DNA from 4 places in the Vibrio sp. SCSIO 43133 genome. Region 4 is predicted to be linked to each of the others. Evidence: predicted binding sites of a transcription regulator. Region 4 holds the regulator's gene; each other region holds the start of a gene.
What was found. Region 4 encodes PurR, which represses purine synthesis genes. Its sites were predicted from a motif close to TNANGNAAACGTTTNCNTNA; they were not measured.
Positions count from the first base shown of each region.

Region 1: a site for PurR is predicted at 1,842-1,861, ahead of JKJ11_RS18460 (formate--tetrahydrofolate ligase). Genes of this name have one in related genera too.
Region 2: a site for PurR is predicted at 2,030-2,049, ahead of purL (phosphoribosylformylglycinamidine synthase). Genes of this name have one in related genera too.
Region 3: a site for PurR is predicted at 2,010-2,029, ahead of purT (formate-dependent phosphoribosylglycinamide formyltransferase). Genes of this name have one in related genera too.

Region 1 covers NZ_CP068025.1:364,234-367,435, reverse strand. Annotated here, with positions in the region: gene JKJ11_RS18470 (sensor domain-containing diguanylate cyclase) at 1-206, opposite strand, end outside; gene JKJ11_RS18465 (inosine/guanosine kinase) at 420-1,724, shown strand; gene JKJ11_RS18460 (formate--tetrahydrofolate ligase) at 1,890-3,202, shown strand, end outside.
Region 2 covers NZ_CP068024.1:2,869,849-2,873,050, forward strand. Annotated here, with positions in the region: gene purL (phosphoribosylformylglycinamidine synthase) at 1-1,889, opposite strand, end outside; gene mltF (membrane-bound lytic murein transglycosylase MltF) at 2,186-3,202, shown strand, end outside.
Region 3 covers NZ_CP068024.1:1,680,611-1,683,812, forward strand. Annotated here, with positions in the region: gene JKJ11_RS08030 (MATE family efflux transporter) at 1-162, opposite strand, end outside; gene JKJ11_RS08035 (VOC family protein) at 341-697, shown strand; gene purT (formate-dependent phosphoribosylglycinamide formyltransferase) at 775-1,950, opposite strand; gene cdd (cytidine deaminase) at 2,108-2,995, opposite strand; gene JKJ11_RS08050 (CidB/LrgB family autolysis modulator) at 3,172-3,202, opposite strand, start outside.
Region 4 covers NZ_CP068024.1:2,397,929-2,401,130, reverse strand. Annotated here, with positions in the region: gene JKJ11_RS11335 (TfoX/Sxy family DNA transformation protein) at 1-296, opposite strand, end outside; cyclic di-GMP riboswitch class I at 412-499, opposite strand; gene purR (HTH-type transcriptional repressor PurR) at 679-1,683, opposite strand; gene torD (molecular chaperone TorD) at 1,986-2,639, opposite strand; gene torR (two-component system response regulator TorR) at 2,920-3,202, shown strand, end outside.

The DNA.
Region 1 (3,202 bases), on a different replicon from region 4:
TTTTTGATAAGGTCACTTGCCTGCTCTATCGAGAAAAACTGATTGTCATCAGCACCGATAATCTCTTCTCTAGCACGAGCAAACAATTGACATACCGCTTCATTGACGTAGGTGTAACATCCGTTTTTGTCTTTAATAAAGAAATAACAATCCATGCGATCAAGCACTTCTTGAATTTTCTCTGGGCTTAGGCTTGAAATATTCAATATGCAATCCGTGTCATTGTAACTAGTCTTAGGTTAGTCGGCTGATAAACCATGTCAAGACTATGGTTATGCATTGGTTAACAGTCTGATTAAAGATTGGATTTCACCCCTTTCTGCATATGGTCAAAATCACACAAACGCTGCAATTTTATGAAACATTATTGAAGTCATTGTGATATCATGCCGCCAAATTTCGTTCCATCAGCGTTTACTATGAGATTCCCTGGACAACGTAAGTCAAAACACTATTTCCCAACTAGCAAGAAAGATCTGTCTGTTAGCCAAGCTCAGTCAGCTCCAAAGCTATTCCGACCGACTATTATTGGTGTTGGTCAAACGATCGTTGATATCGAAGCACGAGTTGACGATGCTTTTCTTGCTAAATACGACCTAAGTAAAGGTCACTCTCTGGTACTTGAAGAAAGTAAAGCAGACGCGCTTTATGAAGAACTGGTTGCTGAAGGACTAATTACTCACCAATTCCCAGGTGATACTATTGGTAACACGCTACACAACTATTCAGTTTTGGCAGATAGCAAATCTGTTTTACTGGGCGTTATGTCAAAGAACATTGAAGTAGGTTCGTACGGTTACCGTTATCTATGCCGAACGTCTTCACGCATGAACCTGAACCATTTACAAACTGTTGATGGTCCAATTGGCCGTTGCTACACGCTAATCACCGACGATGGTGAACGAACATTTGCGATCAACGAAGGTGAAATGAACCAACTTAAGCCAGAGAGTATTCCAGAGTCTGTGTTTAACAAGGCTTCAGCTTTGGTTGTTTCTTCTTATCTAATGCGTGGTAAGCCAGAAGATCCGATGCCTAAAGCGGTTGCACGTGCAATTGAGATCGCAAAATCTAAATCGGTACCCGTGGTGTTAACGTTAGGAACTAAGTGGGTTATCGAAGGCAACGAAAAGTTCTGGCAGGATTACATTAAAGACAATGTCACTATCGTTGCTATGAATGAAGAAGAAGGTGAAGCACTCACTGGATTCTCCGACCCACTACTTGCCGCCGACAAAGCGTTAGACTGGGTTGATTTGGTATTGTGTACAGCTGGTCCTGACGGCCTATATATGGCCGGTTATTGCGACAATGTTGCACTCCGTGAAACGACGCACGATATTCTTGAAGGCGAAATCGATGAGTTCAACAAATTTGAATTTAGCCGAGCAATGCGTAAAGCGGATTGTGCAGACCCGCAGAAAGTCTACTCTCATATTGGCCCATATTTAGGTGGCCCACTGGAAATTAAGAACACCAACGGCGCAGGTGATGGTGCTCTTTCGGCTCTACTTCACGACATGACAGCCAATGACTTTCATTGCCAGAATGTTCCAGAGTCAGATAAACATGTTGCACCTTGCTTAACCTACTCTTCTCTTTCACAAATTTGTAAGTATGCGAACCGAGTGAGTTACGAAGTCCTAACACAGCACTCGCCACGACTCACCCGCTCTTTACCAGAGCGAGAAGACAGCTTGGAAGAAGCATACTGGGATCGATAAAAAAGAGGCTTCGGCCTCTTTTTGTTTTCAAAACAATCAACTAAATAAAGAGTGATTAAAAATAGAACAGATTGCTGAATATTTAACTTTACAAAGGATTTTTAACCAGTATTATCCTGACGCAAACGTTTTCCTCAATAATTTTGTGGCTTTTAAGGACCGTTAATGCTATCTGATATTGATATCTGTCGTACGACGTCTCTTTCCCCTATTTCTGAGATTGCTAAGCAATCTGGACTACTCGACTCTGAGTTTCATCCTCAAGGTTTTCACAAGGCAAAAGTATCCTTAAACGCGGTAAACCGACTCAAAGACAATATTGATGGCAAGCTTGTTGTCGTCACTGCCATCACTCCTACACCACTAGGTGAAGGCAAAACCGTGACAACAATTGGTTTATCACAAGGCCTGAAAAAGCTTGGTCAATCGGTCATGGCGTGTATTCGTCAGCCGTCAATGGGTCCAATTTTCGGTGTGAAAGGTGGCGCTGCAGGTGGTGGTTACTCTCAAGTTGCACCGATGGAAGAATTGAACCTTCACCTGACGGGCGATATTCACGCGGTTACCGCCGCTCACAACCTTGCTGCTGCCGCAATTGACGCTCGTATTTACCACGAACAACGCCAAGGTTATGAAGCGTTCGAATCTCGTACTGGGCTTAAAGCATTAAAAATTGATATCAAGAATGTCGTCTGGAAACGCGTAGTTGACCACAATGACCGAGCACTTCGCATGGTGACAGTTGGCCAAAACGAGGTGAACAAAACCATTAATGGTTATGAACGTGAAGACGGATTTGATATCTCCGCAGCCTCAGAGCTGATGGCGATTTTAGCACTATCGAAAGACTTAAAAGATCTGCGTTCACGTATCGGCCGCATTGTCGTGGCTTACTCTTTAGATGGTGAGCCAATTACCACCGAAGATCTTCAGGTTGCAGGTGCTATGGCTGTTAGTATGAAAGAAGCCATTGAGCCAACCTTAATGCAGACTCTTGAAGGGGTTCCAACGCTTATCCATGCGGGTCCTTTTGCCAATATCGCTCATGGTAACTCATCCATTATCGCCGATAGCATTGCGACAAAGTTGAGCCGCTATACGATCACTGAAGGTGGTTTTGGTTCTGATATGGGTTTTGAAAAAGCGTGTAATATCAAAGCCTCTGCAACAGATAAAAAACCTGACTGTGCTGTGATCGTGGCGACACTTCGTGGCTTAAAAGCGAACTCTGGACTCTATGACCTCAAACCAGGTACGCCTATTCCAGACTCTATCTACGGTAACGACTCGAACGCCCTGCAAGCTGGGTTCGAGAACTTGAAATGGCATATCAACAACGTAGCTAAATATGGTGTACCAGCGGTCGTCGCTATTAACCGCTTCCCTCAAGATAGTGACGAGGAACTTAACCTTCTAAAATCTTGGATTGAAGCGCTTGAACAAGATTGCCGAGTAGCAATTAGTGAAGGATTCGCAAA
Region 2 (3,202 bases), 470 kb from region 4:
TCACGAGAGATCGCAGGGCTGTCTACTTTCAGTGTTTTCGCATCACGGTGCATCTTCGGCGTTTTGCCAAGAAGGATGTCCATCGGCATGTCGATTGGCGTGTTGTCGAAGTGTGAATCTTCAAGTTTCAGTTCACGCTCTTCTGTTGCCACACCCACTACTGCGTAAGGTGCGCGCTCACGCTTACAGATAGCATCGAATGCTTCCATGTTCTCTGGCGCTACCGCCATTACATAGCGTTCTTGAGATTCGTTACACCAGATCTCAAGTGGGCTCATGCCTGGCTCATCGTTTGGTACGTCGCGTAGTTGGAAGATACCGCCGCGTTCACCGTCATCAACAAGCTCAGGAAGTGCGTTTGAGATACCGCCCGCGCCCACATCGTGGATAAATGCGATTGGGTTGTCTTCACCTAGCTGCCAGCAGCGGTCGATCACTTCTTGACAGCGACGTTCCATCTCTGGGTTTTCACGCTGCACTGAAGCAAAGTCTAGGTCTTCTGCAGACTGACCAGACGCCATAGAAGACGCTGCGCCGCCACCAAGACCGATGTTCATTGCAGGACCACCAAGTACGATTAGGCTTGCACCTACTGGGATCTCTTTCTTCTGAACGTGCTCGTCGCGGATGTTACCCATACCACCAGCAATCATGATTGGCTTGTGGTAACCACGCACTTCTTCACCTGCGTGTGATGTAACTTTCTCTTCGTAAGTACGGAAGTAACCCAGTAGGTTTGGACGACCAAATTCGTTGTTAAATGCCGCGCCACCTAGTGGACCTTCTAACATGATATCTAGGGCGTTAACGATACGGCCTGGCTTACCAAAGTCGGTTTCCCAAGGCTGTTCGAAGCCAGGAATGCGAAGGTTAGACGTTGTGAAACCAACAAGACCTGCTTTTGGCTTACCGCCAATACCTGTTGCGCCTTCGTCACGGATTTCACCGCCACTACCTGTCGATGCACCTGGCCATGGAGAAATCGCAGTTGGGTGGTTGTGTGTTTCCACCTTCATTAGGATGTGCGCTTTCTCGTGGTTGTAGCCGTATTGACGTGTTTTTGGATCTGGGAAGAAACGACCCACTTCAGAGCCTTCCATAACCGCTGCATTATCTTTGTAAGCAGACAGAACGTGCTCAGGTGTCGTTTCGAATGTGTTTTTGATCATCTTGAACAGCGACTTGTCTTGCTTAACGCCGTCGATAGTCCAATCTGCGTTGAAGATCTTGTGACGACAGTGCTCAGAGTTCGCCTGTGCAAACATCATCAGCTCGATGTCTGTTGGGTTGCGCTCTAGCTTAGTCACAAAGCTTTCAACTAGGTAATCAATTTCATCTTCTGCAAGTGCAAGACCTAGCGTCACGTTCGCTTCTTCTAGTGCTTTGCGGCCACCTGTTAGTAGATCAACATCAGCTACCGGTGCTGGCTCTGCTACTTGGAACAGCGCTGCCGCTGATTCGAAGTCAGAGAAAACAACTTCCATCATACGGTCGTGGATCACCGCTTTAAGCTCAACAAGTTGAAGCTCCGTCAGTTCGCTTGATGTCTCTACATAGTAAGCAGTACCGCGCTCTAGACGAGTCACTTTGTCTAGGCCACAGTTATTCGCAATATCCGTAGATTTAGAAGACCATGGCGAGATAGTGCCAGGGCGAGGTGTCACTAATAGCAGCGTGCCTGTTGGTTCGTGCTCTTCAATCGTTGGACCGTAAGTCAGCAACTTCTCTAATTTTTCAACTTCAGACTCATCCAGGTCTGCCGTTAGGTCGGCAAAGTGGGCAAACTCAGCGTAAATACCTGTTACTGGTAGGTTTAGTTCACGACAGAGCTCTAGTAGCTTGTTAACACGAAACTCAGAAAGAGCTGGGGAACCACGCAAAATTCTCATGTGCTTAGGTCTCTTATGCAGTTGATTGAGGTGAAATTATTATAAATTCAAATAGTTAGATTGTATTTTTGAACTTATAACAATTTATCCTGCTCTAATGCGGCGCTATTATAGAGGATTTTTTTTTGTGACGTAACCGCTAACGCAAACGTTTTCGTCATTTTTTTTCGATTTGCAGCAAACGATATCGTCATGGTGATAAAGTGACCACTCTCGGGTGTTTATGCCTTCTTGCTTTGCCAAGCTCGTCAGCTTTGGTATAAAGACAGCACTATCGTTGTGAGATAAATGAATTAATGCAAAATCCATCTGCTGTTTATTGGTTAAATTTACGCTGGCTCAAATTACTATCCGTTTGTCTGTTAACGCTTGGAATGGCAGGCTGCCAAATCGACTCTGATCCCAAAAGCGAACTAGAGAATATTAAAGAGCGTGGTGTGCTTCGTGTCGGTACTCTCAATAATCAACTCTCTTATTATATTGGTCCTGATGGTCCGACTGGTTTGGACTATGAGCTTGCAAGGCAGTTTGCCGATGAACTGGGTGTGCGGTTAGAAATGAAGCCCGCTTACCGCCAAGCAAGTCTGTTTCCAGCATTGCAAAAAGGTGAAATCGATATTATCGCAGCCGGACTAAGCCAATCTCCAGAACGTATCAAGCACTTTCGTGCAGGCCCTGCCTATTACTACGTAAGCCAACAGGTGGTCTATAAGAAGGGTCAATGGCGACCAAGAAACTTAGAACAATTATTAAACAATCAGCAAGAGTTAATCGATAAAGCCGATGGTGAAGAGGTCTTTGCGATAGTAAAAGACTCTCACTTTGAGCAAACACTAGCGAATGTCGCTAACCAGAACCCTGAGTTCCGCTACTACATTGATGCTAATGCTGACGTCAATGACCTACTAAAGCAGGTTTCTGAAGGCCAACTTAAATTCACCATGGCAGACTCTGTGGAACTGTCACTTTCTCAACGAATTTATCCTGATCTCGCATTGGCGTTTGAAATGACTGAAGATCAACCGATCTCTTGGTATATGCGAAAGTCAGAAGATGAAAGCCTGTACGCGTTATTGATCGAGTTCTTCGGTCGCTTGAAACAGACAGGTGAACTGGCGAATTTAGAAGAGAAGTATATCGGACACATCGGTGTTTTCGACTACGTCGATACTCGCGCGTTTATCCGTGCTTTAGATGGCAAATTGCCTAAGTGGTCGCCTCTCTTTAAGAAATATTCGAACGAATTTGATTGGCGCTTAATCGCTGCTCTTGCCTATCAAGAGTCTCACTGGAATCCTGTGGCTAAATCGCCA
Region 3 (3,202 bases), 720 kb from region 4:
CCAAACACTGGCGGCAATGGAAACCGCCGCCATATCAACGGCACTCACACCACCTGCCATAATAGTGTCGACAAACCCCATACCGGTTTGAGCAATTGAGGCAATGAGAACGGGGGAGGCAAGTTTGATGAGATTTTTAGCTTCAGTCTGATAGCGTTGCACGTAAGATTCCATGTTTTATAAATAACCATGATGAATGATAAAGAAGTTTGTCATTTCGCACCATAATTTATTGTCTCTGTGGTCAGATAATTGTTTGTTTTGGAAACAAACGTTTACTCACAATTATTATAGTGAACGTGTTTTATGATTGAATTATCAGAGCGGCAAGGATGAATTGATGAGTACACACGATAAATTGGATTATGTTGAGTTTGCAGCGGCCGATATTTCCGCGACAAAAGCGTTTTTTGAAGCGGCATTTGGTTGGACGTTTGAGGATTATGGACCTGATTATACAGCCTTTTCAAACCAAGGACTTAACGGCGGATTTTATCGCGCAGAGTTAAGTTCAAAAGCTCAACAGGGTGGGGCGTTGCTGGTTTTCTACAGCGCGGCGATTTCCGAAACACTGGAGCGGGTGAAACAAAATGGTGGCTGTATAGTACGGGATATTTTCGACTTTCCGGGTGGCTGCCGCTTTCATTTCATCGAGCCAAGTGGCAACGAGTTTGCTGTTTGGTCTGAATCTAGATAATAAGCACTAAATACGCCAATGGGCTCTAGCATTCTGTTGGAGCCCATTGGTCATTCCATTACGTAAAAGCGCTCGTGTTAGTAGATAACTTTTACTTTCTTAGCGCATTCGACAGCCTCATCGACTGCTGTCTCTAGAGATTTACGCTTAGTAAGTACAACGCCTAAACGACGACGCCCATCAATATCTGGTTTTCCAAAGAGGCGGATTTGAGTTTGTGGAAGACTTAAAGCTTCATCAAGGCCTTCGTAACGGATATTGTTAGATGTGCCTTGGCCGAGAACAACAGCGGAAGCTGCAGGACCATATTGGGTGATGCCGTTAATTGGTAGGCCGGTAAAAGCACGCACGTGTAATGCAAACTCCGACATGTCTTGAGAAATCAGCGTGACTAGACCTGTATCATGTGGGCGAGGTGATACTTCATTGAAAATAACTTTATCGCCCTTAACAAACAGTTCTACACCAAAAATACCATAGCCACCCAGCGCGTTAACCACTTGCTCTGCCGTATATTCTGCCGCTTTTATTGCATTAGCTGACATCGCCTGAGGCTGCCAAGATTCGCGGTAATCACCATCTTCTTGACGGTGACCCACAGGAGCACAAAAGTGAACGCCATCGACAGCGCGTACGGTCAATAAAGTAATTTCGTAATCGAAATCGATAAAACCTTCAACAATGACTCGACCTGCGCCAGTACGGCCACCTTCTTGAGCGTAGGTCCAGGCTTTCTCAATGTCGGATTCTGACTTGATAACACTTTGACCTTTACCAGAAGAACTCATAACTGGTTTCACTACACATGGTACACCGACATTTTCTACAGCCGCTTTAAAGTCTTCGTAGCTGTCTGCAAATTGGTAAGGAGAGGTATTCAGGCCGAGTTCTTCAGCCGCCAGTCTACGGATACCTTCACGATTCATGGTTAGCTTGGTTGCATTCGCAGTAGGAACAACGTTTAAGCCTTTACTTTCTAACTCGACTAGCTTGTCCGTTGCAATGGCTTCGATTTCCGGCACTACGTAGTCGGGTTGTTCTTGATTGATAATGGCCTCTAGTGCTTCGCCGTCCAACATATCGAGCACATAACTTCTGTGAGCAACTTGCATTGCAGGGGCGTCAGCATATCGGTCACAAGCGATGACTTCTAAGCCTAGTCGTTGGCATTCAATGGCAACTTCTTTACCTAATTCACCAGAGCCTAAAAGTAAAACACGTGTAGCATTTTCACGAGTAGCAGTACCAAACATAGAGTGTCCTTGAGCATTCATGAGGAAGAATTTCGGGGGATCATACTGGATTATTGCAGGAAAGCAAACGTTTGCGCGAGATTTTATTATCAGTATAAATTTTGGCCTAAAAAAGCCCCGCATGAGCGAGGCTAAACGATATCAGAGAGTTGCAGCGCTAAATTGACACGTATTCTAGTTGGATATCTGGGTCAATGGCCTCAAGTGTTGCTTGAGTGTCTGCAAGGTGACTGATTTTACCTTTGGACACTTCTGCTAGCGCTACTAGCTGAATGTCTTCAAAGTTTTGACCATCTAGAAGCAACTGAACAAACGCTACCTGTAATGGTGGAAGGCTAGGATTAAATGCTGCGTTCTCAGCATACGCCCCTTGGTAGACAGAGCCATCTTTCATTGCGATAGCAACACCACTTAGGTTTTGAGTATAAGGTGAATGACTGCGATTTAACGCTTCTACTGCAGATACGACGAGCGTATCGGTTTCGTCAGTAGTTAAAGCGTGAGCTAATGGGCTCATTAACCCTTCGGTAATACCAAGATCTTTAGGTCCAAAGGACTCTGGTAAATATTCTTGTAGCGTCATTGCATCGCGCTGCGGCAATTGAATAACTAGCTTGTCCGCAGTGGTCAGCTCGTTCATAAATTGGCGGCAGTGACCACAAGGACTAAAGTTAATCGTGATATCTTTAAGTCCAGTTTCACCCTTCATCCAAGCGTGGCTGATAGCGGATTGCTCTGCGTGAACTGTTTGACCAAGTTGCGCCCCAATGATCTCCATGTTTGCGCCGAAGTACAGTTTGCCTGATGTCCCACGTGCAATTGCGCCAACAAAAAACTCAGAGATAGGTGCATATGAATAGGCTGCAGCTAAAGGCAGCAAGGCAACGCGAAGCTCATCATCTTCTAGGCCAGAAAGAACAAGCAGTTGTTCAAACTGCTCTTGTGATAGCGTTGCATCAAATTCTGGCTTAGTAATGATAGGTTTTAGATAGTTAACGATCTGCTCTGGCATATCTGCAAGCGCTGACTCAAAACGATCTGTCATGCTGTGTCCTTTATCTTTTGCGGTTTACTGACATTCTATGCAAGTTAGTGAGAAATAAGGGTGATGATGATCACAAATAAAAATGCAATGAATGCAATGTTTCAGCAATAAGAGTGATGTCACACAATTTGTAGCCAGTAAACGACGAGTTTTACTGGCTATACAGTCCTGAAGTGTTAAGCGATAACAGTCCCAAACCAGAGGGAG
Region 4 (3,202 bases):
GCAGAGCGAGCATGAGTCAAGATAACATCCTGATCTTGCCAACAGTCCTCAGGGAGTGCGAAATACTTAGTGACAACGGGGAACCCACGCTTCTTATAAACGTATGGCTTGTAGCCAAGTTGCTTAAATTTAGCGATCGTCTGACGGTTAGTTCTGATATGTAATTTGTTATTCACTGCTAATGCAAACATGGTATCGTCAATAAAGATACCAAATCCACCAAACATAGAACGAGACTTAACTCTTCCAAGCTGAGCGAACAATTGCATCGAGTTTTTTAGTATAGGATTGTCCATGCTTATTCTTTTCTCGGTGTTATTGATTGTGTCACCAAAATCAGGTCCGAGAGTATAGCAAACGGGTGTCAGCCTTCTGTTAGCGGTAAACCAAAAGAATGCTAATACCTTTGCCATCGGTAACCCCGCTACCTATCAAATAAATTTGGTTTAGGCCGGTGGCTTTGCGTCCCACCCTTTCAAGTGGTTTGCCCTGTGCGTGACATATTTAGAATAAATGAAAATGACTCACATCTATGACGGTTGTATGGTAAAAGTGTGATATTGCTTCAGATAATCGATTGGGATTTGTGCGGGAGAGTGTGTCGAAACAAACAATAAAGCGTTCAGTTTATTGGATGAGGATCAAAAAAAAGTGCCTAGAAAGGCACTTTTTTCAGGATTATGTGAGTTTTTTGACAGAATCACGTTCTACAATCTCAGGGTGCATTTCGAAAATGCGTTTTTCGTGACCTTTATCTTTGATTCGTTCTAGAAGAATCTCAAACGCATTCTTACCTACACGACGCTTCGGTTGGTGCACTGTTGTTAGTGGTGGAGAGAAATACTCAGCCAATTCGATATTGTCATAACCGATAACGGAAATATCTTCTGGAACTTTTACACCTAATTGTTGCAGGCGACTCATTAAACCGAATGCCATGGTGTCGTTGAAGCAGAATACGGCAGTTGGACGAACTTCCATTGCTGCAATACGGTTAGCGGCAATCACGGCCGTATCACATTCGAAGTTACCTTCTAAGATTCGGTCATCTTTCATCTCGATACCCGCTTCCGCTAGAGCACGCTGATAGCCGACAATACGCTCTTGGCAAACGGCTTTCTCTAGGTGTCCGCTCAAGCATGCAATGTCAGTATGACCGTTATCGATCAGATATTTAGTTGCGAGATAGCCGCCTTCTTCCGAGTTATCAATGATCTTGTCGGCTTGAGAGCTTTCTGGGCCCCAGTCCATAATCACTTTCGGAATATCTGAATGACGGTCTAGCATTTCTAGTAGCTCTTCAGTTAAGTCGGAGCACATAACCAAAATGCCATCAACACGTTTTTCTGCGAGCATGCGAATATAGTCGCGCTGTTTCTCGTAGACACCACCCGTGTTACATAGGATTAAAGTATAGCCTTGGCGATAGCAGTAGCTTTCAACACCGTCGATGACTTCCGAGAAGAACAAGTTTGTAGATTGAGTGACAAGCATTCCAATCGTTTTGGTCGAGTTACATTTCAAACTACGAGCAACCGCACTTGGTGCATAGTTAAGTTCATCTACCGCTGCCATCACTTTTTCTTGTGTGGCTTCTGCTACAAAACGAGTTTTATTAATTACGTGAGAAACGGTGGTCGTTGAAACGCCAGCCAGACGGGCGACATCTTTGATTGTTGCCATAGCTATATCCTTTTATCGCGGAGTGCTATTAATAGCCAATACCGCTTCGAATTCTGGAAGCCAATATATGGGTTCCTAATAAGTAGTGCATTCTGAATGAAAAAACCGCTTTTCAGCGGTTTGGTTCAACAGTTCGACAGATTATTATTGTGCTTGTTGAATACCAAAGCGGCTTTTGCATTTAAACGGCGGATTGTAGTCTTCCCCATTGATACAAGCAATCACTTATACAACAAATTTATAGATAAGGCGCACTTTTGTCTGTAACGGTGAGTGATAAACAGTACATGCGCCTCAAAATCTTAGGCTTGATCACCTTTTAAGTAATCAAGATCTAGCTTGATGAGTGCTTGAAGTACTGTTGATACCGCGGCGTAAAAACCAAACTCATCGTGCTGCTGACATTTAGTCACGAATTGTGGCACCCAAGTTAGCAGGTGTTGTTCAATAAACTCTGCTTGCTGCTCCATCGCCTCATTCATGTGAGCTTCTGACTCTAATTCGTTGGAACGAATAATGAGGTTCCCGAGAAAATCGAGCTCAATAGCCAAATGATCCGCTGGTTCGTTTAAGTTTTCAGTTACCGCAATATTATGCTCCGCAAGCAACTCTGACATCACTTGAGCGGGTTTGTCGTTTAACAGACCTGACTCACCAATATATAAAGAAGCATAAGGTAGCGCCCCATGCTTATCTGTTTTCAAAAACAGATCACAAAAATCAGCAGACAACTCAAGTTGGGCATCTTCTCTTACTTGCAGTCTGTTTAGTGCGTCGACCATAGAGGCGATAGGAGCTGATAGTGTTGGGTTTTCACCCAGTCCGGTAAGGAAAGCGCGTATATCTGGGCTTTGATATTGCTCGAGTTCTTCTGTGGTTAGTTCTCTAGCAAAGAGGCTCGAAAGCCACCAGTATAATTCAGCACGTTGTTCGTTAAATGCTTTGATTTCTTGCATTTTCTTATCTCCAAAAGTGTTATCTCTATTTTAGCTAATAAAGATGAACAACAGTAATCATTGATGTGAAAAAAAAAGACGAAAAATGAAGGGTTGTGAAGACATGGTCATGTGGAACAAGGTTTTTGGATAAATCTCTGTTGCATATCTGAAGTTAAGATTTCTATTTGTTTTGAATCAAGAAAAAGCAAGTTTTCTTCAATTCACGTCAATGTAGGCTAGAATTGTGACTAATTATGAATAGAATGACTCTGTCATTGAAAGATTGAGATAGAAAGACATGAAATATCACGTACTAGTAGTGGAAGATGATGTCGTTACGCGCAGCAAACTAGCGGGTTACTTCGAAAGTGAAGGTTACTTGGTGAGTGAAGCGGAGAGCGGCGAACAAATGCGTCAGATTCTACAGGAAGCCAGCATCGACTTGGTGATGTTAGACATCAACTTGCCGAAAGAAGATGGACTGATGCTAACGCGTGAATTAAGAAGTCAATCGGATATTGGCATCATTCTAGTGACGGGTCGCACAGATAGTATCGACCGTATCGTTGGTTTGGAAATGG